Regions from separate parts of the Serratia sp. FDAARGOS_506 genome, predicted to be linked through region 2. Evidence: predicted binding sites of a transcription regulator. Region 2 holds the regulator's gene; each other region holds the start of a gene.
The links. Region 2 encodes PhoB, which activates phosphate uptake and scavenging genes when phosphate is short. Its sites were predicted from a motif close to CTGTCATAAAACTGNCNNAT; they were not measured.
Positions count from the first base shown of each region.

Region 1: phoA (alkaline phosphatase) is a predicted target of PhoB. The motif match lies at 2,787-2,806, and genes of this name have one in related genera.
Region 3: pitA (inorganic phosphate transporter PitA) is a predicted target of PhoB. The motif match lies at 5,630-5,649, and genes of this name have one in related genera.

Region 1 covers NZ_CP033831.1:2,943,492-2,951,413, reverse strand. Annotated here, with positions in the region: gene EGY12_RS14390 (antibiotic biosynthesis monooxygenase) at 1-170, opposite strand, end outside; gene EGY12_RS14385 (cytochrome P450) at 183-1,202, opposite strand; gene EGY12_RS14380 (helix-turn-helix transcriptional regulator) at 1,283-1,966, shown strand; gene EGY12_RS14375 (glutathione S-transferase N-terminal domain-containing protein) at 2,041-2,748, shown strand; gene phoA (alkaline phosphatase) at 2,879-4,306, shown strand; gene EGY12_RS14365 (malate:quinone oxidoreductase) at 4,768-6,348, shown strand; gene EGY12_RS14360 (helix-turn-helix domain-containing protein) at 6,555-7,013, shown strand; gene EGY12_RS14355 (fimbrial protein) at 7,088-7,922, opposite strand, start outside.
Region 2 covers NZ_CP033831.1:2,451,568-2,459,489, forward strand. Annotated here, with positions in the region: gene sbcC (exonuclease subunit SbcC) at 1-2,733, opposite strand, end outside; gene sbcD (exonuclease subunit SbcD) at 2,730-3,962, opposite strand; gene phoB (phosphate response regulator transcription factor PhoB) at 4,178-4,867, shown strand; gene phoR (phosphate regulon sensor histidine kinase PhoR) at 4,892-6,208, shown strand; gene EGY12_RS11920 (PstS family phosphate ABC transporter substrate-binding protein) at 6,223-7,185, shown strand; gene brnQ (branched-chain amino acid transport system II carrier protein) at 7,670-7,922, shown strand, end outside.
Region 3 covers NZ_CP033831.1:1,277,391-1,285,312, reverse strand. Annotated here, with positions in the region: gene gdhA (NADP-specific glutamate dehydrogenase) at 1-600, opposite strand, end outside; gene uspA (universal stress protein UspA) at 800-1,237, opposite strand; gene EGY12_RS06385 (LysR family transcriptional regulator) at 1,505-2,413, opposite strand; gene EGY12_RS06380 (SDR family oxidoreductase) at 2,516-3,289, opposite strand; gene uspB (universal stress protein UspB) at 3,713-4,048, shown strand; gene pitA (inorganic phosphate transporter PitA) at 4,122-5,624, opposite strand; gene EGY12_RS06365 (NAD(P)/FAD-dependent oxidoreductase) at 5,925-7,124, shown strand; gene EGY12_RS06360 (hypothetical protein) at 7,128-7,382, opposite strand; gene EGY12_RS06355 (VOC family protein) at 7,481-7,891, opposite strand.

The DNA of each region.
Region 1 (7,922 bases), 490 kb from region 2:
CGCCAGAAGGAGAGCGACAGCAGGCGCGCAGGATCGGCCAGGCTTTGAAAACGCTCGATGGAAATGAATCCGTCGATCTGCGCCAGCAGCGGCTTCAGCTCCGCCGCCAGCGCCAGATAGGTATCACGCTGCCCATCGGCGGCCTGCAGTTCAAAAATCACGGCGATCATTCTCGTCTCCTCTCAACGGTAAAACTCAGGTACGCGCGCATTGAGCGAACGGCGCCACCGCACCGATTCCAACGCCCGCTCATCAATATCCAGCGAATACAGATGCGCCACGCCGCAGCGTGCGATAATCCTCGCCCAGCGTTCGCCCGGGCAGCGGTGTTCCCCCGCGCCGAAGGCCAGTTCGCCGTCGGCGCCGAGCAACAGCAAGACGGTCTGCCCCACGCGCAGCGTACAACCGCCAAGCTGCGTCTCGCGTAAAACGAAACGGCGCGTGTTTTGGATAGGTGGCGTCAGCGCCCGCACCCGATCCAGCGCGGTGTTCACTTCGCCGTTCTGCCGTGCCAGCAAATACGCCTGCCCGATCCAGCCCGCCGTTGCCTCACAGGCCTGAAACAGCAGGCCGAGCGCATTGGCCGACACAAGCCGGGCATCGCCAATCTCCCGAACCAAGGCTTGGCGCAGCACACCATTTCCCGCCGCCAACTGTGCGCAGAGACGCTGCGCCGCCGCAATACCGCGTGTCAGCTGCTGCGGCGAGCCGCCGGGCGCGATACAGCGGACAAAGTCCAGGCTGTCGTCGATAAGGTGCTGCCACTGCGCTTCGGACACGCCCAACAATGCGCCGAGAGTGCAGACCGGCAATCCGTAGTTAAAGCGAGTGATCGCTGCCGCATCGAGCACCTTTGGCGCTAACCGCGCCGCGCACTGTGCCGCGGTTTGCTGAATCAGGGAATCGTCGCAGGAAGCTAACGCCCGCTGCAGCGCCGCCTTGAGGGTGCGGTGATCCTCGCCGTCGCGCATCCGCGCCAGCCCGGCGAACAGCGGCGCCATCGGCGTATCCAGCAAGGCCGTCGGCACCGGTTCATCGGCCGGCCGCACGCCGAGATCGGCATTGGACAGCGCTTCCCTCACCCACTGCGGCGTAGCGGCCACCCAACATTGCCCTGCGCTATCCCAGCTCAGGGGCGGCAAGGCGCGATAGTGCATCTGCGGCTCGGCGGCGAGCGCGGCGGCATAAGGACATACGGACATGGTTTTCTCCCTCGGTACCAGATGGCGATAACCACAGGCTAGCGATAGACGCACAGTCATACTTCGTCTAACCTCGAAGTATGCATAACATCGACATTGAAGATCGTTTAGCGGCGCTGAGCGCCGCCATCGCCGACCGCACCCGGGCGCGCATGCTGTGCCTGTTGATGGACGGGCGCGCCTACACCGCCACCGAGCTCAGCGCGGCGGTCGAGGTCGCCCCGTCCACCGCCAGCGCGCATCTGGCGAAACTGCTGGAGCAGCGGCTGATCGCCTGCGTCAAACAGGGGCGCTACCGCTATTTTCAGCTGGCTGGCCAGCCGGTGGCCGAAGCGCTGGAAGGCCTGATGGCGCTGGCGGGCGTGCCGCGCCCGTCGGTGAAAAGCAGCACGCCCACCACGCTGCAATATATCCGCACCTGCTACGACCATATGGCGGGTGAGGTTGCGGTGAAGCTGCACGATCGGCTGCATGCGCTGAACTGGCTGACCGGTGAGGAAGACTACCGATTAAGCGACGTCGGCCAGGCCGCGCTGGCGCGGCTGGGCGTCGATTGCTCCCCCGCCCCCACCCGCCGCCGCTTCGCCTGCGGCTGCCTGGATTGGAGCGAACGCCGCTCTCACCTCGGCGGCGCGCTGGGCGCCGCGCTGTTGGCCACCTTTATCCAACGCGGCTGGATCATCCGCCGGCTCGACAGCCGCGAGCTGCAGCTGACCCCCGGCGGCAAAAAAGCGCTGGCCGCACATTTTGAGCTCACGGTGTAACCCGGCGGCGGGGTAGTTTTACTGCAATACTCAAGGGGTACGCTGAAGCAACCCCGCCAACCCGAGGAGTTTCTATGCTCGATTCCACCCAATTCCCGATCGTCAAACGCTGGCCGGCTCAGCATCCGGAACGGCTGCAGCTCTATTCTCTGCCGACGCCGAACGGCGTCAAAGTGTCCATCATGCTGGAAGAGATCGGTCTGCCCTATGAAGCGCACCTGATCGACATCGGCAACAACGAAACCTGGACGCCGGAATTTCTGGCGCTGAACCCGAACGGCAAGATCCCGGCGATCATCGATCCCGATGGCCCCGGTGGCCGGCCGCTGCCGCTGTTCGAATCCGGCGCCATTCTGCTCTACCTGGCGGAAAAGAGCGGCCGTTTCCTGCCGCAGGACCCGGCTCAGCGTTACGAAACCATTCAATGGGTGTTCTTCCAGATGGCCGCCGTCGGCCCGATGTTCGGCCAGCTCGGTTTCTTCCACAAATTCGCCGGGCGCGAGTATGAAGACAAACGGCCGCTGGAGCGCTACAAGAACGAATCGAAACGCCTGCTCGGCGTGCTGGAAACGCGCCTGGAAGGCCGCGACTGGATCATGGGCGCGGACTACACCATCGCCGATATCTCGCTGCTGGGCTGGGTGCGTAACCTGATCGGCTTTTATGAGGCGCGCGAGCTGGTGGAGTTCGACAGTTTCCCGCGCGTCGCGCAGTGGCTGGAGCGCGGTCTGGCGCGGCCGGCGGTGCAGCGTGGGCTGGCTATCCCGGCGCGCGCGGCCTGACGCCAAACGGGGTGGCCGCCGGGCCATCCCGTCTTTCGCTGTCATAAAATTGTCATCCCTCTGCTCTACTCTCCTTACGTAACAATTTGATGTTATTTACATTGTTGTATTACGACAAGGAGCTTACCCCATGCAACCTGCTGTATCCCTGATCGCCGGCGCCGTGCTGTCCGCCCTGCTCTGTTCCTCCGCCATCGCGGCGGAAACCTCAGCCAATGCCGATGGCCTGACCGAGCGCGCCGCGCGCGGCAACCTCACCGAGCCGGGCGGCGCCCGTCGCCTGGCCGGCGATCAGACCACCGCGCTAAAGGCGTCGCTGTCGGACAAAACGGTGAAAAACGTGATCCTGCTGATCGGCGATGGCATGGGGGATTCCGAGATCACCGCCGCGCGTAACTACGCCGAAGGCGCAGGCGGTTACTTCAAGGGCATCGATGCCCTGCCGCTGACCGGGCAATACACCCATTACTCCCTGGACAAGAAAACCCACAAGCCGGATTACGTGACCGACTCCGCCGCTTCCGCCACCGCCTGGGCCACCGGGGTGAAAACCTATAACGGCGCGCTCGGTGTGGACGTGAACGGCAAAGACCAGCCAACGCTGCTGGAGATCGCCAAGGCGGCCGGCAAGGCCACCGGCAACGTTTCTACCGCCGAACTGCAGGACGCCACGCCGGCGGCGTTGGTGTCGCACGTCACCTCGCGTAAATGCTACGGCCCGGAGGAAACCAGCGAGAAATGCGCCGCTAACGCGCTGGAAAACGGCGGTCGCGGCTCCATCACCGAGCAACTGCTGAAAACCCGCGCCGACGTCACGCTGGGCGGCGGCGCGAAATCCTTTAACCAACTGGCGAAAAGCGGCGAATGGCAAGGAAAATCGCTGAAGGATCAAGCAGCGGCTCAGGGTTATCAGTGGGTGAGCAACGCAGATGAACTGCAGGCCGTTACCCTCGCCAATCAGCAAAAACCGTTACTGGGCCTGTTCGCCGACGGCAATATGCCGGTGCGCTGGCTGGGGCCGAAAGCCAGCTATCACGGCAACCTCGACAAACCGGCGGTGACCTGCGAAAACAACCCGGCGCGCACCGCAGCCACGCCAACGCTGGCGGCAATGACCGAAAAAGCGATCGCGCTGCTGAAAGACAACCCGAACGGCTTCTTCCTGCAGGTAGAGGGCGCGTCGATCGACAAGCAGGATCACGCCGCCAACCCATGCGGGCAGATTGGTGAAACCGTCGATCTGGACGAAGCGGTGCAAAAATCGCTGGCCTTCGCCCGCGCCGACGGTAACACGCTGGTGATCGTCACCGCCGACCACGCGCACTCCAGCCAGATCGTCGCCGCCGACGCCAAAGCGCCGGGCCTGACCCAGACATTGACCACCAAAGACGGCGCGCCGATGACCCTGAGCTACGGCAACTCGGAAGAGGAATCGCAGGGGCACACCGGCACTCAGCTGCGCGTCGCGGCCTACGGCCCGCACGCCGCCAACGTAGTGGGGTTGACCGATCAGACCGATCTGTTCTTCACCATGCGTGATGCGATGGGCATCAAGTAACCGCCTTGTGAACCATGGCTGCCCGTAACGGCAGCCATTTATTATTGGTTACCGATGTATATTTGCAATTTAACCGCAATTATTGTGTGATAACGAAATAACGTTTAATTGCGCGACAATTAACCCCTGAAAATAACGCGGTTATACGGACTTTCTTCCCTCTCTGCTTATTCCTGCGACAGCAACCGGCCTATTTTTGCTTATATTCATTTTTTTTAGTTACAAAAGTAGTTTTTAACATTCTCGCAAACAATAATACCCCGCCAGTAACGTGAACCGATCAATTTGCGCCCGGACGGCCTGCAATAGTTCACTTTTCGTTAAAAACCCTATTAACAAAAAGGCATTATCGCTGCCTATCGGCTCACGCCGGGCGGTCGGCTTCATTATTTTCCAGGGTAACTCCCGCTAAATTCTTTCACCTGCAATGAGTAGAATTTACACACAAGAGATTTAATTCAATGAGAAAATTACTCGTCCTGATTTTCAGTCTCAGCCTGTTTAGCGTTACGCAGCAGGCAGCGGCTGAAGAGAAGAATAAAACCGTCGACGTGGTGTTGATCGGCGGCGGCATCATGAGCGCCACCTTGGGTACCTATCTGCATGAGCTGGAGCCGACCTGGACCATCGACATGTACGAGCGCATGAACGGCGTGGCGGAAGAGAGCTCCAACGGCTGGAACAATGCCGGTACCGGCCACTCCGCTTTCAGCGAAATGAACTACACGCCGGAAAAAGCCGATGGCACCATCGACATCAGCAAGGCAGTGAAGGTCAACGAGTCTTTCGAAATCTCCCGCCAGTTCTGGTCTTATCAGGTGAAGAACGATGTCCTGAAAGATCCGAAATCCTTCATTAACAGCGTGCCACACATGAGCTTCGTGTGGGGTGACGACAACGTCAACTTCCTGCGTAAACGCTACGCGGCGCTGCAGCACAGCACCCTGTTCCGCGGCATGGAATACTCCGAAGATCCTGCGCAAATCAAACAGTGGGCGCCGCTGGTGATGAACGGCCGCGATCCGGCGCAGAAAATCGCCGCGACCCGCATGCCGCTGGGTACCGACGTTAACTTCGGCGTGATCACCCACCAGTTGGTTGACGCACTGAGCACCAGCGACAAGTTCAAGCTGAACCTGAGCCACGAAGTGCGCGACATCAAGCGCAACGCCGACCAGACCTGGAGCGTGACCGTTGCCGATCTGAACCGCGACGGTAAAGAAACCACCGTTAACGCCAAGTTCGTGTTCATCGGTGCCGGCGGCGCGTCCCTGACCCTGCTGCAGAAATCCGGCATCCCTGAAGCCGACGGTTACGGCGGCTTCCCGGTCGGCGGCCAGTTCCTGGTCACCACTAATCCAGAGATCGCCAACCAGCATCTGGCAAAAGTGTATGGCCTGGCCAGCGTAGGTTCGCCGCCGATGTCCGTGCCACACCTGGATACCCGCATGCTGGACGGCAAGCGTGTGCTGCTGTTCGGGCCGTTCGCCACCTTCTCCAGCAAGTTCCTGAAGAACGGTTCGCTGTTCGATCTGCTGCACTCGCTGAGCACCTCGAACCTGATGCCGATGACCCACGTCGGTCTGGATAACTTCGATCTGGTGAAATACCTGGTCGGCCAGTTGATGATGAACGACGACGATCGCTTCGCCGCGTTGAAAGAGTACTTCCCGGACGCCAAGCAGGAAGACTGGAAACTGTGGACCGCAGGCCAGCGCGTGCAGATCATCAAGAAAGACGCGGATAAAGGCGGCGTGCTGCAGTTCGGCACCGAAGTCGTCAGCTCTGAAGACGGCAGCATCGCCGCTCTGCTGGGCGCTTCACCGGGCGCTTCTACCGCTGCGCCAATCATGCTGCACCTGATGGAAACCGTGTTCAAAGACAAAGTGGCGACGCCGGAATGGCAGAGCAAGCTGAAAGAGATCATCCCGTCTTACGGCCACAAGCTGAACGGCGATATCGAGATGACCAACAAGATCCGCGGTTACACCAGCAGCGTACTGGGTCTGAACTACATTGAAGTGAAGCCGGAAACTAACTGATTTTCCACTCATTTCCTGCTAGAAAGGCCGCCTTATGCGGCCTTTCTTTTATCCCCCTGCCGTTCAAAGAGCATTTTTGGCCACCTTTTTACCCCCGGTTTACCCTTGCGTAACGGCACACTCACGCCTATTATCAAAGCATATTCTTGGATAATTAAGCTAAGTCACTGTGACCTGAATGTCGTTTTTGCGGGAGAACTTAAACCATGGATCGCGTCAATATCATTCACGATTTACTAGACTGGATTGAAACTCATCTGGACCAGCCGCTGCTGCTGGATAACGTCGCCGCCAAGTCGGGCTACTCCAAATGGCACCTGCAGCGCATGTTCCGCAGCACCACCGGTCACGCGCTCGGCAGCTATATCCGCGAGCGGCGCCTTTCGCAGGCGGCGCAGGCGCTACGCTCCACCCCGCGCCCGATCCTGGATATCGCCCTGCAATACCATTTCGACTCTCAGCCTTCATTCTCACGCGCCTTCAAGAAACAGTTTGGCAAAACCCCGGCGGTGTATCGCCGCACCACCCGCTGGGACGTCGCGGAGTGGCCGGCGCACCCGGTAGAGGCGGAGGCCGAACCACGCCACGCTGCCCCCACGCTGCCTCGTTGGTATGCAGGCAAGCCGCCGGAAGGCGTCTGCACCAGTTGGATGGGGCTGCGTTAATCAGCACGGTATAAGGCACAAAAAAGGGTTCAGTTCGCGAGAACTGAACCCTTTTTTATTGAAGCGACACCGGATTATTTGAAGGTGACGTCGACGTTGGCGGTGGCGTTGAACACCCCAGTCTTCGGCGTATTGGTCAACCACTTCAGGTTCGCGATAAAGGTCTCTTTCACTTCATTCTGCTTATCCTGCAGCACGCCGCCGAAATCCACGTTGGTTTGCAATGGGATCGGCGTTTTATTGGTGTCGCGCTGCTGAGTCAGGAAGATCGCCACGCCCGGTTTGGTGGTCGGCAGGATCTGCGTGTTGTCTGACGGATCGGCGTTGGTGCTGCTGAAACTGGCCTGCAGAGACTGGCCGGCACATTCGCCGCCGCTCAAGGTCGCCTTGATATCAAACGGCACCTGCTTGGCGATAGTACCGGTTTTGGCGCTGGATGTAGTCAGCACGCCGAAATCGACGCTGGCGCCGTTGTTGGCCAATACAGTGATCTGCGGGTTGCACTGGATCACGCGGATCTTATCCAACCCTTTGATGTAGGCGTTAAAGTTGCTGTCTTTGGTGGCGTTCAGGCCCAACTCACCATCGATCTGGAACAGCGAAGCACGCGCCAACGGCGGGAAGTTACCCGCCGGCGGTTTCACCCCGGTGGCTTTGATATACACAGAATAGGTAGCGGTCACCGCCTGAGGATCGGCTTTCCTTCTGTTGCTGCCCGGTTTGGTACCTGGCCCCAAATCAGGGCCTGTCGGCCGGTTGGAACTTTGCTTCAGGTTGATCGCATCATAATCACGCCCGTTGATCGATACCCCAATCTCCAACGACTTATCCAGTGCGCCGAACGAGTTCTGCGGGTTCCAATAGATATAAGCATTCTCTCCGCGCGGGTAGTTATCCGTATCCCAGCAG
Region 2 (7,922 bases):
GTCTTGCTGGCTGCGGGCGATTTGCTCGAACAGCGCCTGTTGATTGAGACGGCGGGCGGCGTCGCTTTCCAGCTGGTTGCGCAGCTCGCCCTGGCTCAGCTGCAGCGCCTTCAACTGCTGTGCCAGTTCGGCCAGCGATTGGGTGAGCGCGTCGAGATCCGCGTTGGCCTCATCCGTCCCTTCCGGGCGGTTCTGCCGATGCTGCTCCAGCGTTTGCGTCGCCTGAGCCAGCAGGGCCGCAGCCTCTACCTGCCGCTGTTGCAGCTGCTCTTTACGCTGCTGCAATTCGCGGCGCAGGGCGTCGTCCAGCAGCGCGGCGGCGAAGGTGGTTTCATCGGCGAATTCGCTGTCGGCCAGCGCCTGCAGCCATTGCTGCTCCGCCTGCTGCAGCCGTTCCTGCATTTGGGTGTGCTGTTGTTGCAACCCGGCCTGCTGGCCGGCCAGGCGCTCGCGCAGTTCCTGCGCCTTTTGCCACTGCTCGGCGGCCTGCAAGCTGGCCTGTTCACAGGCGATTTGTTTGGCGCGCAGCTGTTCGCGCACCTCGGCGACTCGCTGTTCGCCGAACAGCGCCAGCCGCTGCGCGCGCCGCTCGGCGAGGGTCTTCTCGCCTTCCTGCCAGCGTTGAAGCAGGTCTTGCTGCTGTTGCAGGCTGGCGGCATGAGTTTTCTGCAACAGCATAAAGCGCTCTTCGAGCAGCGCCAGCTGTTGCTGCGCCTGCTGCTGCTGCGTTTGCAGAGCGGCGAGCGCGTCTTTTGCCTGTTGTACCGCCTGCGCCGCCTGTTCATGCTGCTGCAGCGCGTGCTGCCCGCGCCGCTCTTCGTCGTCGCAGCCGCTCAGCCAGGCGCTGAGTTGCTCGCCCTCCGCCAGGGTAAAGTCGAACGCCAGCGGCGCGCTGAGCTGCTGCCATTGCTGCTGTTGGGCAGCCAGCTGCTGCTCATCCTGCGCGATAGCCTGCTGCTGGCGTTGCTGCTGCTCTTGCAGGCCTTCACAGCGGGTGCGCAGCTCGGTGCCCTGGGTTTGCAGTTTCTCGGCGAGGGTGCGCATCTCAACCAAGCGCTGTTCCGTCGCCGAAGGCTGCACCGCCTGATATTGCTCCACCGCCGGGTGGTTGGGGGAGCCACACAGCGGGCAGGGGGCACCGCTCTGCAGCAGGGCGCGCTCCGCTTCCAGGCTGACGATGCGTTTTTCCAGCTCGTGGATCCGCTCCACTTCCTGTAGCTGCGCCTTGTGCTGCTTGAATTGCTGACGCGCGCTCTCCAGCTGTTGTTGCAGTCCGGCGAGCTGTGTTTGCCGCTCGGCGTGCTCCGCCTGTTGCCGGGCAAGACGGTCACGGGTCTGCCGGTACAGGGAAGCGAGCGTGAACAGCTGCTGACGCGTTGGGCGCAGATCCGCCAGGGTGCTCAGGCGCTGGCGCAGCGGGGCCAGCGGCGTTTGCGCCTCCAGCGCCTGCTGCTGTTGCTGTTGAACGGTCAGCGCTTCACTCAGCGCATTCAACTGTTGCTGATACTGCCCGGCCTGAGCCGTCAGCTGGCTGCGCTGAGCGGTGAGCTGCTCCAGCGCAGTTTGCTGCTGGGCGCACTGCTGCGCGGCGGCATCGCCGGCCTGTCGCCGTTCGGTCTGCGTCGACTGCAGTTGGGCGATCTGATGGTCGAGCGGGGCGACCTGGTCATCGATCAGCTGTTGCTGCTGCCGCATATGCTCGGCATGAGCTTGCTGCGCCAGACGGGCCTTTTCCACCGCCTGCTGCAGCGGCGCCAGCTGCGCCGAGTGCCGCTCCTGTTGCTGCGTCAGCTGGGCTGCCTGCTGTTGTATCGTCTGCAGCTCGGCGCGGCAGCGATCGCGTTCGCCGCGCAGCGGCCGTAATTTCTCGGCCGGTTCGCTCAGCGCCAGCCGCTGCAGCTGCGGGGCGGCCTCGGCCTGCTCGCGATGGGTGGTTTCCAGCCGCCGTTGCCCCTCGTTTTGCTGTTGCTGGAGGCGTTGCCATTGTTGCAACCAGCTCAGCGCCTGTTGCTGCCGCTGGGTTTGTTCGCCGAGGGCGATTTCCTGCGCGCTCAGCGCCGTCAGCCGTTCAGTCAGGGAGTGGCGCTGTTCATCGTTCAGCAGCTCGATGCCGCTGGCGCGCTGGTGCAACGCATCCAGGTCGGTTTTGGCCTGCTTGTGGGATTCGAACACCTGTTCGGACAGCCGCCCGTAGATTTCGGTGCCGGTCAGCTCTTCCAACAGCTCGGCGCGATCGTTGGCATCGGCGTTGAGAAACGCGGCGAACTGCCCCTGAGACAGCATCATCGATTTGGTGAAGCGGCCGAAGTCCAGCCCGGTAATGGCGGCGGTGATCTCCAGCTTGTCGCGCACTTTGTCCGCCAGGATCTTGCCGTCCTCGCGGCGCGCCAGTTCGACCTTCGGCGCCTGCAGATTGCCGTCCGGCGCGTTTTTGGCGCGGCGCTGGCTCCAGAAGGCGCGATAGCCGACGCCCTTGACCTCGAATTCGACCTCCGCCAGCGATTCGGCGGTGTGACGGGTCATCAGTTCATTCTGGCTCGGCGTGACGTTGAGGCGCGGCGTCTGGTGATACAGCGCCAGGCAAATGGCGTCCAGCAGGGTGGTTTTGCCCGCGCCGGTCGGGCCGGTAATGGCGAACAGGCCGTTGCTGGCGAACGGCTCGGCGGTGAAGTCAATTTTCCACTCGCCCTGCAGCGAGTTGAGGTTTTTTAACCGCAGGCTGAGGATCTTCATGGTTGGGTCTCCTCAGGATTGTGCTGCACCGCATCGACCACCTGACGGAACAGTTGATGCATCCGCCGTTGGCGCGCTTCGGGCATGTCGGCCTCCTGCGCCAGGCGCCGTTCGAACACCTCGTTGACGCTCAGCTCGTTCAGCGTTTCCTTGTCCTGCTGCGCGATCGCCTGGCGGCGTTGCTCTTTGCTGCGCCGCAGCAGCACGACTTCCACCGGCAGCTCATCCGCCATCAGTTGGATGCGGCGCTGAATATCGCTGAGGTAGTCCTGCGTCGCCACTTCGATATCCAGCCACACCGGCAGCTCGCCGGCATAGTCGGCAAATTGCTGCAGCTGTCGTTCGATCTCAGCCAGATCGCCTTTAATCAGCTGCATGGGCTGGAACTGCGGGATCGTTAGCGCTTTTACCTGCTGAAGAGCGCCGTCGGCGAAATCGACCAGGAAGACGCTTTTGGCTTTGCCCAGCTCATCGAAGCTGAGTGGAATCGGTGAGCCGCTATAGCGTATATGTTCCGACTTGGCGACGTTCTGCGCGCGGTGAATGTGACCCAGCGCTATATAGTCGGCGGGAGGGAAAGCCTGTGCCGGGAAGGCGTCAAGGGTGCCGATATAGATGTCGCGCACCGAGTCGGAGGTGGTGACGCCGACGGTGGTCAGGTGGCCGGTGGCGACGATCGGCAGCGGCTGGCCCAGCCGATCGCGGCGCTCGCAGGCCGCCTGATACAGCGCTTGGTAATGTTCGGCGATGGCTTCCTGCAGCGCCTGCTGTTTCTGCGCGCCGGATTCGCCGGCGCGGCTGGTGAGCAGATCGCGTGGCCGCAGAAACGGAATGGCGCACAGCACGGCACCCGGCTGGCCGTCGCGTTGGTTAAGCACCACAATCTGTTGCTCGAGGGCGCCCTGCGCACTCGCGATCACCGTGGTGTTCAGGCAAGAGAGCAGTTCCCGCGATTCGTTCAGCGTCGCTACCGAGTCGTGGTTGCCGCCCAAAACCACCAGTTGGCAGCCGGTGCGCTGCAGTTCCACCACGAAGCGGTTGTACAGCTCGCGGGCGTAGCTGGGCGGCGAGCCGGTATCGAACAGATCCCCGGCGACGATCAGCGCATCCACCTGCTGCTGCTCGATCTGTTCGATCAGCCAGTTCAGAAAAGCCTGGTGCTCGGCGGCGCGGCTTTTGGTGAAAAAGTACTGGCCAAGATGCCAGTCAGAGGTGTGGATCAGGCGCATGACACTCCCGGATGCAAAGGTAATGGCGATGATTATAAAGGCCGCGGCGGCGGCTGTCCCGGCGCAATGGCGACGACTACGGAATGATTTTTCTTTGCGCCGGGAAATAATCGCTATGCTTACTGCCTATAACAGCCGCTTTTTTTCATAAAAGTGTCACAAAACTGACGCATAATGGCGCCCGCAAAGTCGCTAACACATTGGCAGGATTGACGATGGCAAGACGCATACTGGTGGTGGAAGACGAAGCGCCGATCCGTGAGATGGTGTGCTTTGTGTTGGAACAGAATGGTTACCAACCGTTGGAAGCCGAGGATTATGACAGCGCCGTGACGCGCCTGTCTGAGCCGTTCCCTGATTTGGTGTTGCTCGACTGGATGTTGCCCGGCGGTTCCGGCATTCAGTTTATCAAACATATGAAGCGCGAAGCGCTGACCCGCGATATTCCGGTCATGATGCTGACCGCGCGCGGCGAAGAGGAAGACCGCGTGCGCGGCCTGGAAGTGGGGGCGGATGATTACATCACCAAGCCGTTCTCGCCCAAGGAGCTGGTGGCGCGCATCAAGGCGGTCATGCGCCGTATTTCACCGATGGCGGTGGAAGAAGTGATTGAAATGCAAGGGCTGAGCCTGGATCCGTCCTCCCACCGCGTGATGGCTAACGATCAGGCGTTGGATATGGGGCCGACCGAGTTCAAGCTGCTGCACTTCTTTATGACCCACCCGGAGCGGGTTTATAGCCGTGAGCAGTTGCTTAATCACGTCTGGGGCACTAACGTTTATGTGGAAGACCGTACCGTTGACGTGCATATCCGTCGGCTCCGCAAGGCGTTAGAAACCAGTGGGCATGATAAAATGGTTCAAACCGTTCGGGGCACCGGCTACCGGTTCTCAACGCGCTACTGATCGCGCCGCGCTGGAGAATATGCCGTGTTAGAACGTCTGTCGTGGAAGAGGCTGGCTCTGGAGCTGGCTCTTTTTTGTCTGCCCGCCTTACTGCTGGGGCTGATTTTCGGTTATTTGCCCTGGTTCCTGCTGGCCTCCGCGCTGGCGGCGCTGGTGTGGAATTTCTACAACCAGCTCAAGCTCTCCCATTGGCTGTGGATCGACCGCAGCATGACGCCGCCGCCCGGCCGCTGGAGCTGGGAGCCCCTGTTCTATGGCCTGTATCAGATGCAGCAGCGCAATCGCCGCCGCCGGCGCGAGCTGGCGCTGCTGATCAAGCGCTTTCGCAGCGGGGCCGAATCGCTGCCTGACGCGGTGGTGATGACCACCGTCGAAGGCAACATTTTCTGGTGCAACGGGCTGGCGCAGCATCTGCTCGGCTTCCGCTGGCCGGAAGACAACGGCCAGCACATCCTCAACCTGCTGCGTTATCCGGAATTCAGCCATTATCTGCAACAGCAGGAGTTCTCGCGCCCGCTGACGCTGCAGCTGAACAACGAACACTACGTCGAATTCCGCGTGATGCCTTATTCCGAAGGGCAGCTGCTGATGGTGGCGCGTGACGTCACCCAGATGCGCCAGCTGGAGGGCGCGCGGCGCAACTTCTTCGCCAACGTCAGCCATGAACTGCGCACGCCGCTGACGGTGCTGCAAGGCTACCTGGAGATGATGGGCGACGAAGAGCAGGACGGTTCGCTGCGCAGCAAGGCGCTTAGCACCATGCAAGAGCAGACCCGCCGGATGGACGGGCTGGTCAAGCAGCTGCTGACGCTGTCGCGCATCGAGGCGGCGCCCAATGTCGACATGAACGAGCGGGTGGATATCCCGCTGATGCTGCGGGTGTTGCAGCGCGAGGCGCAATCGCTGAGTGGCGGTAATCACGAGATCACCTTCCGGGTGAACGAACAACTCAACGTGTTCGGCAATGAAGACCAGTTGCGCAGCGCGGTGTCTAACCTGGTGTACAACGCGGTCAACCACACGCCGAAGGGCACTCATATCGAAGTGAGCTGGCAGCAGACGGCGCATGGCGCGCAGTTCCAGGTCAGCGATAACGGGCCGGGCATCGCCGCCGAACACCTTCCGCGCCTGACCGAGCGTTTTTACCGCGTCGACAAGGCCCGTTCGCGCCAGACCGGCGGCAGCGGGCTGGGGCTGGCGATCGTTAAACACGCGCTCAGCCATCACGACGCGCGGTTGGAGATCCTTAGCGAGCCGGGGATCGGCACCCGCTTTATCTTTACCTTACCCAACCGGTTGATTGTTCCCGCCGCTTTATCAGAGAATGCGGTGAAAAATTAACGCGAGACACCGGTATGACCCGAATAACCCGAGGGCTGTTGCTTTGCCTGGCGCTGCTGGCCGGACGCGGCGCGCTGGCGCAACCCGACGGCATGTTGGCGGGCAACCTGTCCAGCGTCGGTTCCGACACCCTGGCGAATCTGATGGCGCTGTGGGCGCAGGATTTCAGCCAGCATTACCCCAACGTTAACCTGCAGATCCAGGCCGCCGGCTCCTCTACCGCGCCGACCGCATTGGCGGCGGGCGCCGCGCAGTTGGGCCCGATGAGTCGGCCGATGAAAGCGGCCGAGGTTTCGGCGTTCGAACACCGCTATGGCTATGCGCCGCTGGCGGTGCCGGTGGCGGTGGATGCGCTGGTGGTATTGGTGCATCAGGATAACCCGCTGCGCGGCCTCAATCTGCAGCAGCTCGATCGCATTTTTTCCGCCACCCGGCGCTGCGGTGAAAGCCAGCCGCTGACGCGCTGGGGCGAGCTGGGGCTTAGCGGCGACTGGGCGACGCGTTCGCTGCAGCGCTTCGGCCGCAACTCGGCTTCCGGCACTTACGGCTATTTCAAACTGCGCGCGCTGTGCGGCGGCGACTTTATGCCGCGCGTCAATGAGTTGCCCGGTTCAGCTTCGGTGGTGCAGGCGGTGGCCGGTTCGCTCAACGGCATCGGCTATGCCAGCATCGGCTTTCGCGCCAGCGGCGTGCGGCTGCTGCCGTTGGCGGAATCGGGGGAGGATTATGTGGCACCTACCGCCGACAACGTGCGTAACGATCGCTACCCGCTGTCGCGCTACCTCTATATCTACATCAACAAAGCGCCTAATCAACCGCTCGAACCACTGACTGCCGCGTTCCTCGATCGCGTGCTGTCGACCGCAGGGCAGAGCCTGGTCAATCACGACGGCTATCTGCCGCTGCCGCCGGGCGCCCTGCAAAAGACTCGCCAGGCTCTTGGGTTGCCGCCGCTCGCACCGGCCCTGATGCAATAAACGACAAAAAGCGGCGTAATTTTCGCCTTTTTTAGCGGCGGATCGGAGCTTATGCCACGCGAAAATAGGGCATTTATTGGCGTTTTCGCGCGGTAAAGTGATATATGCTTCACGTTTCGTGAATTCATTGTTCAAAAATGATACAAATCATGTAGTGTATATTTATTGATAGCCAATATGATCGACTGGTGGATAAAGTTTATATGGTCGATAGCTCTGCTTTTCGCCGTGCGTCTTGCCTTGAAGCGCTATAAACGTTTACCTTAGCCTTCGTTGTCGGATTAAACCTCCATTTTTATAACTCCTAAAATTTTGCCCATCTCATGAGCGGCCACTTTCGAATAGGGACATAAACGCCGGATCGATTGCGTTTACGGTGCTTATTTTGGCGCTGCGATGATCGGGCATGCCGGCAACCGGGTGGGGCGTCACGCCACCACGCTATCGGACAATTTTTTCATTTGAACAGGCAACACGACATCGTATGAGTCATCGTTTAACGTCAAAAGATATCCTGGCACTGGGCTTTATGACCTTTGCCTTATTTGTTGGGGCCGGGAACATCATCTTCCCGCCGATGGTCGGCTTGCAGTCCGGTGAACACGTCTGGACCGCGGCGCTGGGCTTCCTGATCACTGCCGTCGGTCTGCCGGTGATTACCGTCATCGCGCTGGCGCGCGTCGGCGGCGGCATCGATGCCCTCAGTTCGCCGATCGGCCGCGGCGCGGGCCTGCTGC
Region 3 (7,922 bases), 1.2 Mb from region 2:
GGAGAGGCCCTTGCCGGTAAATACACAGGCGGTATTGTTGGACAGTTTCTTCATCATGCCGGCCATAAAGCCGACTTCGCGGCCGCCGACGCCGATATCGCCGGCCGGCACGTCGGTGTCCGGGCCCAGATGGCGATACAGCTCGGTCATCAGCGCCTGGCAGAAGCGCATGATCTCGCCCTGGCTTTTGCCCTTTGGATCGAAATCGGAGCCGCCTTTGCCGCCGCCCATCGGCAGGGTGGTCAACGCGTTCTTGAAGGTCTGCTCAAAACCGAGGAATTTCAGGATCGACAGGTTTACCGACGGGTGGAAGCGCATGCCGCCCTTATAGGGGCCGATGGCCGAGTTGAACTGCACGCGGAAGGCGCGGTTGACCTGCACCTGGCCGCGATCGTCCACCCAGCTGACGCGGAACTGAATGACGCGCTCGGGCTCCACCAGGCGCTCCAGCAGCGCCTGTTCGCGATAGCGCGGGTTGCGTTCGATAAACGGCCACAGCGAGGTGAATACTTCGCGCACCGCCTGCAAATATTCCGGCTGGTGGGGGTTATGGCGTTGTAACGAGGACAGGAAAGACTCTACCGATACGGCATATTCCATGGATAACTCCTTTTCGCATTAAATTTCCCCCGCTATTTCTTATAGATATGGGTATAGGCGATGCCCGGGGGAGGATGTTGTGTCTTTAGCGACTATATCATCGGAGGGCGGTTGATTATCAAGCGATTAATCGGCGCGGCGGCATGAAAAACGCCCGCATGGCGCGGGCGTTGGGCAGTTAAGTTAGCGAGCGCTTACTTTATTCGTCTTCTTCATCGCGCAGCGGCACGATCAGCATATCGATGTGCACGGTATTGATCAGCTGGCGAGCGGAAGACATCAGCTTGCTCCAGAAGTCCTGGTGGTGGCCGCACAGCACCAGGTCCATGTCGTATTTCTTGATGGCATCCACCAATACCTGCGCCAGATCGCCGCTGCCGCTCAGGGTCTCGGTGATCGGGTAGCCGGCGTTCTGCGACAGCTCGGTCAGTGCCTGATGGGTTTCCTCGGAGATGCGTTTTTGCATGTCGCCGAGATTGACGTCGATCAGGCCGGTATAAAGGTCGGAATAGTTGACATCGACGTGGATCAGAGAAACTTTAGCGTTGTACGGCCGCGCCATTGAGACGGCTTTTTCTACCAGAATCTTGCTTTCCGGGGATAGGTCCACCGCGATCAGGATGTGTTTGTAAGCCATAAGAATACTCCTTCCATAAACATGCCGATTAAAAAGGGTTAGCAGGCGTTCCGTTTACCCGCCTGGCGCTTTTGGTTCCATAGTATCATTCGGATAACGCAATGATATGTTGGGGCGATCACACTGCGCCGCATCGAAAATCTCTCTGCCCGATACCTTTCGTTGTACACCCGCGCGGCGTAAAAGCCTATTGATTATGCGGATGTTGACGGTCTGACCGCTTGAATTATAAGCGTTATTAAACAAAGTATAGCGCTAAATGCGCAATCAGCGCTCGAGATGCGGTTGCAGCAGGCTTTCAAACCACTCATGAAACACCGCCAGGCGGCGCGATCGCTGGCGGCGATGGGGATAGATCAGGGAGATTGGCATGGAGGCGGCGCGGTAACCGGGCAGGACTTCCACCAGTTCACCGGCGTCGAGCAGGTGTTGCACGTCGTAGCGCGGGATTTGCATCAGCCCCAATCCGGCGCGGCAGCAGGCGATATAGCTTTCGGCGTTGTTGACCACCACCCGGCTGGGCAATTCGAGCCGTTGCGTATGGCCGTCGTCGGTCAGGTATTCCCAGGGGGATTCCCGGCCGGTTTTAGGCGAGGCGTAGCCGATGCTCCAGTGTCCTTCGACGAGATTGCCGGGCTGGAGCGGGTGGCCGAATTCGCCGAGGTAGGCGGGGCTGGCGCAGTTGATCAGCGCGATATGGCCGAGTGGGCGCATCACCAGGCTGCTGTCGTGCAGATCGCCGACGCGCACCGCGCAGTCGACCCCTTCCTGCACCAGATCGATGGCGCGATCGGCGGAGCCGAGCACCAGCTGCAGATGGGGGTGGCGCAGCAGCAGGCCGGGCAGCGCCGGGGCGATAAGCCGGCGGGCGATGCGGCTCGGCACGTCGACGCTGAGTCGACCGGAGGCCTGGCGTTGGCTGGCCTGAAACGACTGATCGATGTCTTCCACTTCGGCCAGCAGCGGGCGCAGCCGTTCGAGCAGCTGTTCGCCGTCGGCAGTCAGCCGCACTTGCCGCGTGGTGCGGTGCAGCAGGCGCACGCCCAGCTGCGTTTCCAGTTGTTGCACGGCGGCGGACACCGAGGCGCGCGGCACTTCCAGCGCATGGGCTGCCCGGATAAAGCTGCCCATCTCCGCCACCTGCACGAATATGCGGTATTGATTGAATCTGTCCATCTCGTTGACCTGCTGTTCCTTGGCGCCGTTTCTGACAAAGAGTGTAGCCGCATGGCGCGGTTGCGCGCGAGCAGGTGCGGGGGCATTCCGCCCCCCTCGAGCTTATTTGGTGGTGTAGCCGCCATTGATTAGGATGGTTTGGCCGGTTACCCACCAGCCATCGCTGACCAGATGGCGAATGAACGGCACCACGTCTTCGATATCGGTCAAGCCGGTTTTGCTGAACGGCGACAGCGCTGCCGCCGTCTTGTGGTAGGCCACGGCGTCCGCACCCTCTGCCGGGTAAAAGAACGGGGTGTCCATCGGGCCGGGGCCGACCGCCGTCACGGAGATGCCGCGTTCGCCGAACTCCTTGGCGGCGGCGCGGGTGAAGTGTTCCACCGGCGCTTTGGTGCCGGCGTAAGCGGCGTAAAACGGCGTGAAGGCGCCGAGCAGCGAGGTGACCAGCGTGCAGATTTTACCGTTGTCGTTGAGGTGTTTGCCCGCCTCTTTCAGGAAGAAGAACGCGGTTTTGGCGTTGACCGCCGTCATCTCGTCGTATTCGGCTTCGCTGATGTCGACCATCGGCTTTTTCAGCACTTTGCCGACGGTATTGATGGCGATATCCGGCTTGCCGACGGCGGCGACCGCATCGGCGAACAGCTTCTCGACTGCATCTGCGGTGGTCAGATCGGCCTGCAGTGCGACGCCTTTCGCCCCGGCGGCCTGAATGGCGGCGACGGTTTTCTCCGCCTCGGCTTTGGAAGCGGCGCTGTTGTAGTGGATTACCACCGCTTTTGCGCCTTGTTCAGCCAAATCGCGCGCGATCAGCCCGCCGAGGTTTTTGGCGCCGCCGGCGATGAGGACGGTTTTTCCTTTGATTGAATGGTTTGCCATAACAGTTTCCTTGGATGAACATAACGGAAACCTGAGTCTAGCCAGCGTGGGGGGAAAGATCAGCGGCGCGGAGCGGGATAGACTATCCAGAAAAACCGACCAATCACCGGCCGGCGGTGAGCCGTTAGCACGCCCCGGCGGAGGACGTTTCGGTAAATTTTATCCACTGCTCAGGCCAGTTTGCGTTTCATTAACCTACAATGATGGATATGGGCCTCACCATTTCCCCTCTGAGTGGAACCACGCTGTGCAAATCTCTCTGCGCGGTGCGGTAACGTCTCCGGAGGCGGTGGGTTATGGGCATGGCCCGTGCAGGCAAAAAAGGGGATGAGAGCGGTAAGCTCCAGCAGAGTATCGGGTAATGAGGTAGGGCGGTTGGACCCGGCGGATGGCCGCGGATAACAACGCCTTGAGGGGGCAATCATGATCAGTACCGTCGCGCTGTTTTGGGCCTTATGTGTGGTGTGTGTGGTAAACATGGTGCGTTATTACTCTTCTTTGCGCGCGCTGCTGGTGGTATTGCGCGGCTGCGACCCGCTGCTGTACCAATACGTCGACGGCGGCGGTTTCTTCACCGCCCACGGGCAACCCAGCAAGCAGCTGAGGCTGGTGCGCTATATCTTTGCGCAGCGCTATGTCGAACACCACGATCCGGAGTTTATTCGCCGCTGCGAGCGGGTGCGCGGGCAGTTTATGCTGACCTCGGCCCTGTGCGGCCTGGTGGTCATCAGCCTGATAGCGCTGATGATCTGGTATTAATGCCTTCCTGTTTCCCTTGATGCAGGCAAAAAAAAGGCGGCCCTGCGGCCGCCTTTCTCATGATGCTTATCGCTTAGATCAGCTTCAACGCGACCCAATACAGCGCACCGGAAAGCAGAATCGAGATTGGCAGGGTCAGTACCCAAGCCAACAGAATGTTCTTCACGGTTTTGCTCTGTACGCCGCCGCCGTCCACGATCATCGTCCCGGCAACTGCCGAAGAGAGAACGTGGGTGGTGGAGACCGGCATGCCGGTATAGCTCGCCACGCCGATCGACAGCGCCGCGGTCATCTGGGCCGACACGCCCTGAGCGTAGGTCATGCCTTTCTTGCCGATCTTCTCGCCGATGGTGGTGGCCACGCGTTTCCAGCCCACCATGGTGCCGAGCGACAGCGCCAGCGCGACGGCGACGATGATCCACATCGGTGCGTACTCGACGGTCTGCAGCAGATCCTGACGCAGGTTCTTCAGGAAGCGCTGGTCGGCGGATGAGGTTTCCGGCAGCTTGGCGACTTTATCCGCCGTGTCGGTCACGCACATCAGCAGGCGGCGCAGGTGGCTGCGCTGGTCAACCGTCAGCTGATCGTAGCTTTGCAGGTTGGTCAGCATGCCCTGAGCCAGCTCGATCGCCGGCATGGCGCGCGAACTGTCGCAGTGGAACTCGGCCGGCTTGTTAGGTTCGGCCTCGTCATCCGGGCTTGGCACCAGCGGCGTCAATGACACCGCATGCGACAGGGCATCACCGTGCTGCTGGTAATATTGTTGCAGGTGGGTCACGGCATCACGCGTACGTGTGATGTCATAACCGGTTGCATTCATATTGACCACGAAGCCGGCCGGCGCAACGCCGATCAGCACCAGCATGATAAGGCCGATGCCTTTCTGGCCGTCGTTGGCGCCGTGCGAGAAGCTGACGCCAATCGCCGACAGGATCAGTGCGATACGGGTCCAGAACGGCGGCTTGCGTTTGCCGTCGACCTTTTCACGTTCCGCAGGGGTCATGTGGATACGCTGGCGTTTCTTGGTGCCACTCCAATAGCGGCGCAAGGCGAACACCATCACTCCCGCCACCATCATGCCGACCAGCGGCGAGAACAGCAGAGAAAGGAAAATACCAATCATTTTCGGGACGTTAAGCGCATCCACCACCGAAGTGTGGGTCATCAGGGCGTTGGTTAAACCGACACCGATGATTGCGCCTATCAGCGTATGGGAACTGGAGGCCGGCAGACCGAAATACCAGGTGCCGAGGTTCCAGATGATTGCCGCCAACAGCATGGAGAAGACCATGGCTAATCCGTGTGCTGAACTGACGTTCAACAACAGATCGGTAGGCAGCAAGTGGACGATGGCGTAAGCAACACTCAAACCGCCGAGCATTACGCCAAGAAAGTTGAACAAACCTGCCATCACGACCGCAAGTTGCGAGCGCATGGCGCGGGTATAAATAACTGTAGCGACCGCATTGGCCGTATCATGAAAACCGTTGATGGCTTCATAAAACAACACGAACAACAATGCGAGAATTAACATCAGGCCGGTATGGAAATCCAGGCCAGCGAACAAATGCAGCATAAGCGTTACGCCAGTTTGTGGACATGAACGCCGCGCATTATCAGTGACAACCGGGGCCGGGGAAAAGGAAAATATGACGTTTTTTTGATTTGGACATGACGAAATGATGGCGTGTCTATAACAAAAATATGAAATATCAACGCGTTATTCTCCTCTGACCTCTGTAATATTTTCTTACTATGGCGTTGGCGGCGCCGGGGCTTTACAATCTGCCGCCGTGAATTTGGCGGTGACCGGCGGCGAAACGGCGTAATATGGCGCTCTTTTGTCGCGATTGTGGTTTTGATAAGTGAGGCTCAGGTGGAACAGTTTGATGTCGTAGTGATTGGGGCGGGCGCCGCCGGCATGTTTTGCGCCGCGCAGGCGGGGCAACTCGGTTGCCGCGTGTTGCTGCTCGACAACGGCAAAAAACCGGGCCGCAAGATCCTGATGTCCGGCGGCGGACGCTGCAACTTTACCAACATGTACGCTGAACCGGCGGCTTACCTGTCGAACAATCCGCATTTCTGCAAGTCGGCGCTGGCGCGCTACACCCAGTGGGACTTCATCGATCTGATCAACCGCTACGGCATCGCCTACCATGAAAAAACGCTGGGGCAGCTGTTCTGCGACGACTCGGCGCAGCAGGTGGTGGATCTGTTGGTCAAAGAGTGCGAGCTGGGCCAGGTGACCATGCGCCTGCGCAGCGAAGTGCTGGGCGTGGAAAAAACCGAACACGGTTACGAACTGGCGCTGAATGGTGAGGAAGTTAGTGCTCGCTCACTTGTGGTGGCCAGCGGTGGATTGTCCATGCCGGGGCTGGGCGCTTCGCCGTTCGGTTACAAGCTGGCGGAGCAGTTCGGCCTCAAGGTGCTACCGACGCGGGCCGGGCTGGTGCCTTTTACCCTGCATAAGCCGCTGTTGGAGCATTTACAGACGCTGTCCGGCGTCTCGGTGCCGGCGGTGATCACCGCCGAGAACGGCGTCAGCTTCCGTGAAAGCATCCTGTTCACCCATCGCGGCCTGTCCGGCCCGGCGGTGCTGCAGCTGTCCAGCTACTGGCAGCCGGGTGAGTATGTGAGCGTTAACTTACTTCCTGATCTGGATTTGGCGGCCTTCCTGGATGACCAACGCCGTCAGCACCCGAACCAAAGCCTGAAAAACACCCTGGCGTTGCACTTGCCGAAGCGGTTGGTGGAATGCTTGCAAACGTTGGGACAACTGCCGGAGGCGACATTGAAGCAGCTGAATGCGCCGCAGCAGGCGGCGCTGACGGATCTGTTGCAGAACTGGCGTGTGCAGCCGAACGGCACCGAAGGCTATCGCACGGCGGAAGTGACGCTCGGCGGCGTCGACACCAACGAACTCTCCTCCAAGACGATGGAAGCCCACAAGGCGCCGGGGCTCTACTTTATCGGCGAAGTGGTGGACGTAACCGGGTGGTTGGGCGGCTACAACTTCCAGTGGGCCTGGAGCTCGGCCTGGGCCTGCGCGCAGGCGTTGGCGGCGCAGGGGCGTTAACGTTCAGCAGTGTGACGGGCTAGGCCGATTTTTGGGAATAAAACGCAGACACCGCCAAGCGATTACCGCTGCTGCTGCGGCATAAAGCATCAGCAGGTAGGCTGTCGAACGCGCCTTCGGATCGCCGAGCCCCGATTCATTAGACTTGTGAATCATTTTCAACGCCATATCCGGCGTAAGCAGCAGCCGAGATGGAATGATGTTTGGCAAGAAGGCGAAGATCAGAACAGAAATCACCAAGGCAATCCGTTTTCTCATGCGGGGCAACGCCCCTCATAAGCCACGATGGCAATGCACAACGAGATGAACAGATGGAGCCGATAAGGCTCCCTTTTCTATTCTATGGCTCGTTAATCTCATTCCGCCGGTCCCTTAAGCTCTATGCGGTTGCCGTCCGGATCGTTGAAGTAAATCGACGGCCCGTCGCCTTCCGCACCGTAGCGCGATTCAGCGGGATTGACGGCGATCCCCTGCGATCGCAGATAGGCCAACAGATCGTCTTCGTTGAAAGGATCGATGCGCAGGCAAACGTGATCGACATTTTGCCGGCGAGGATCGGGCGCTTCGCCGCCTTTTTTCCCAAGCTGGCCGTTAACGTCGACCAGATCAATCATGGCTGCTCCGGCGCGCAGGTGCATCAGCCCCAAATCCGGCCGCTGTTTGGCGATATCACAGCCGACGATCTGGGTATAAAAATGCAGGCTTTTCTGCATATCGCGCACGCGCAAAACCACATGATCGATAGTCTTCAGGCTGAAAGGGGGCATGATTTTCTCCCAGAATCGCAGCGTTACTCAT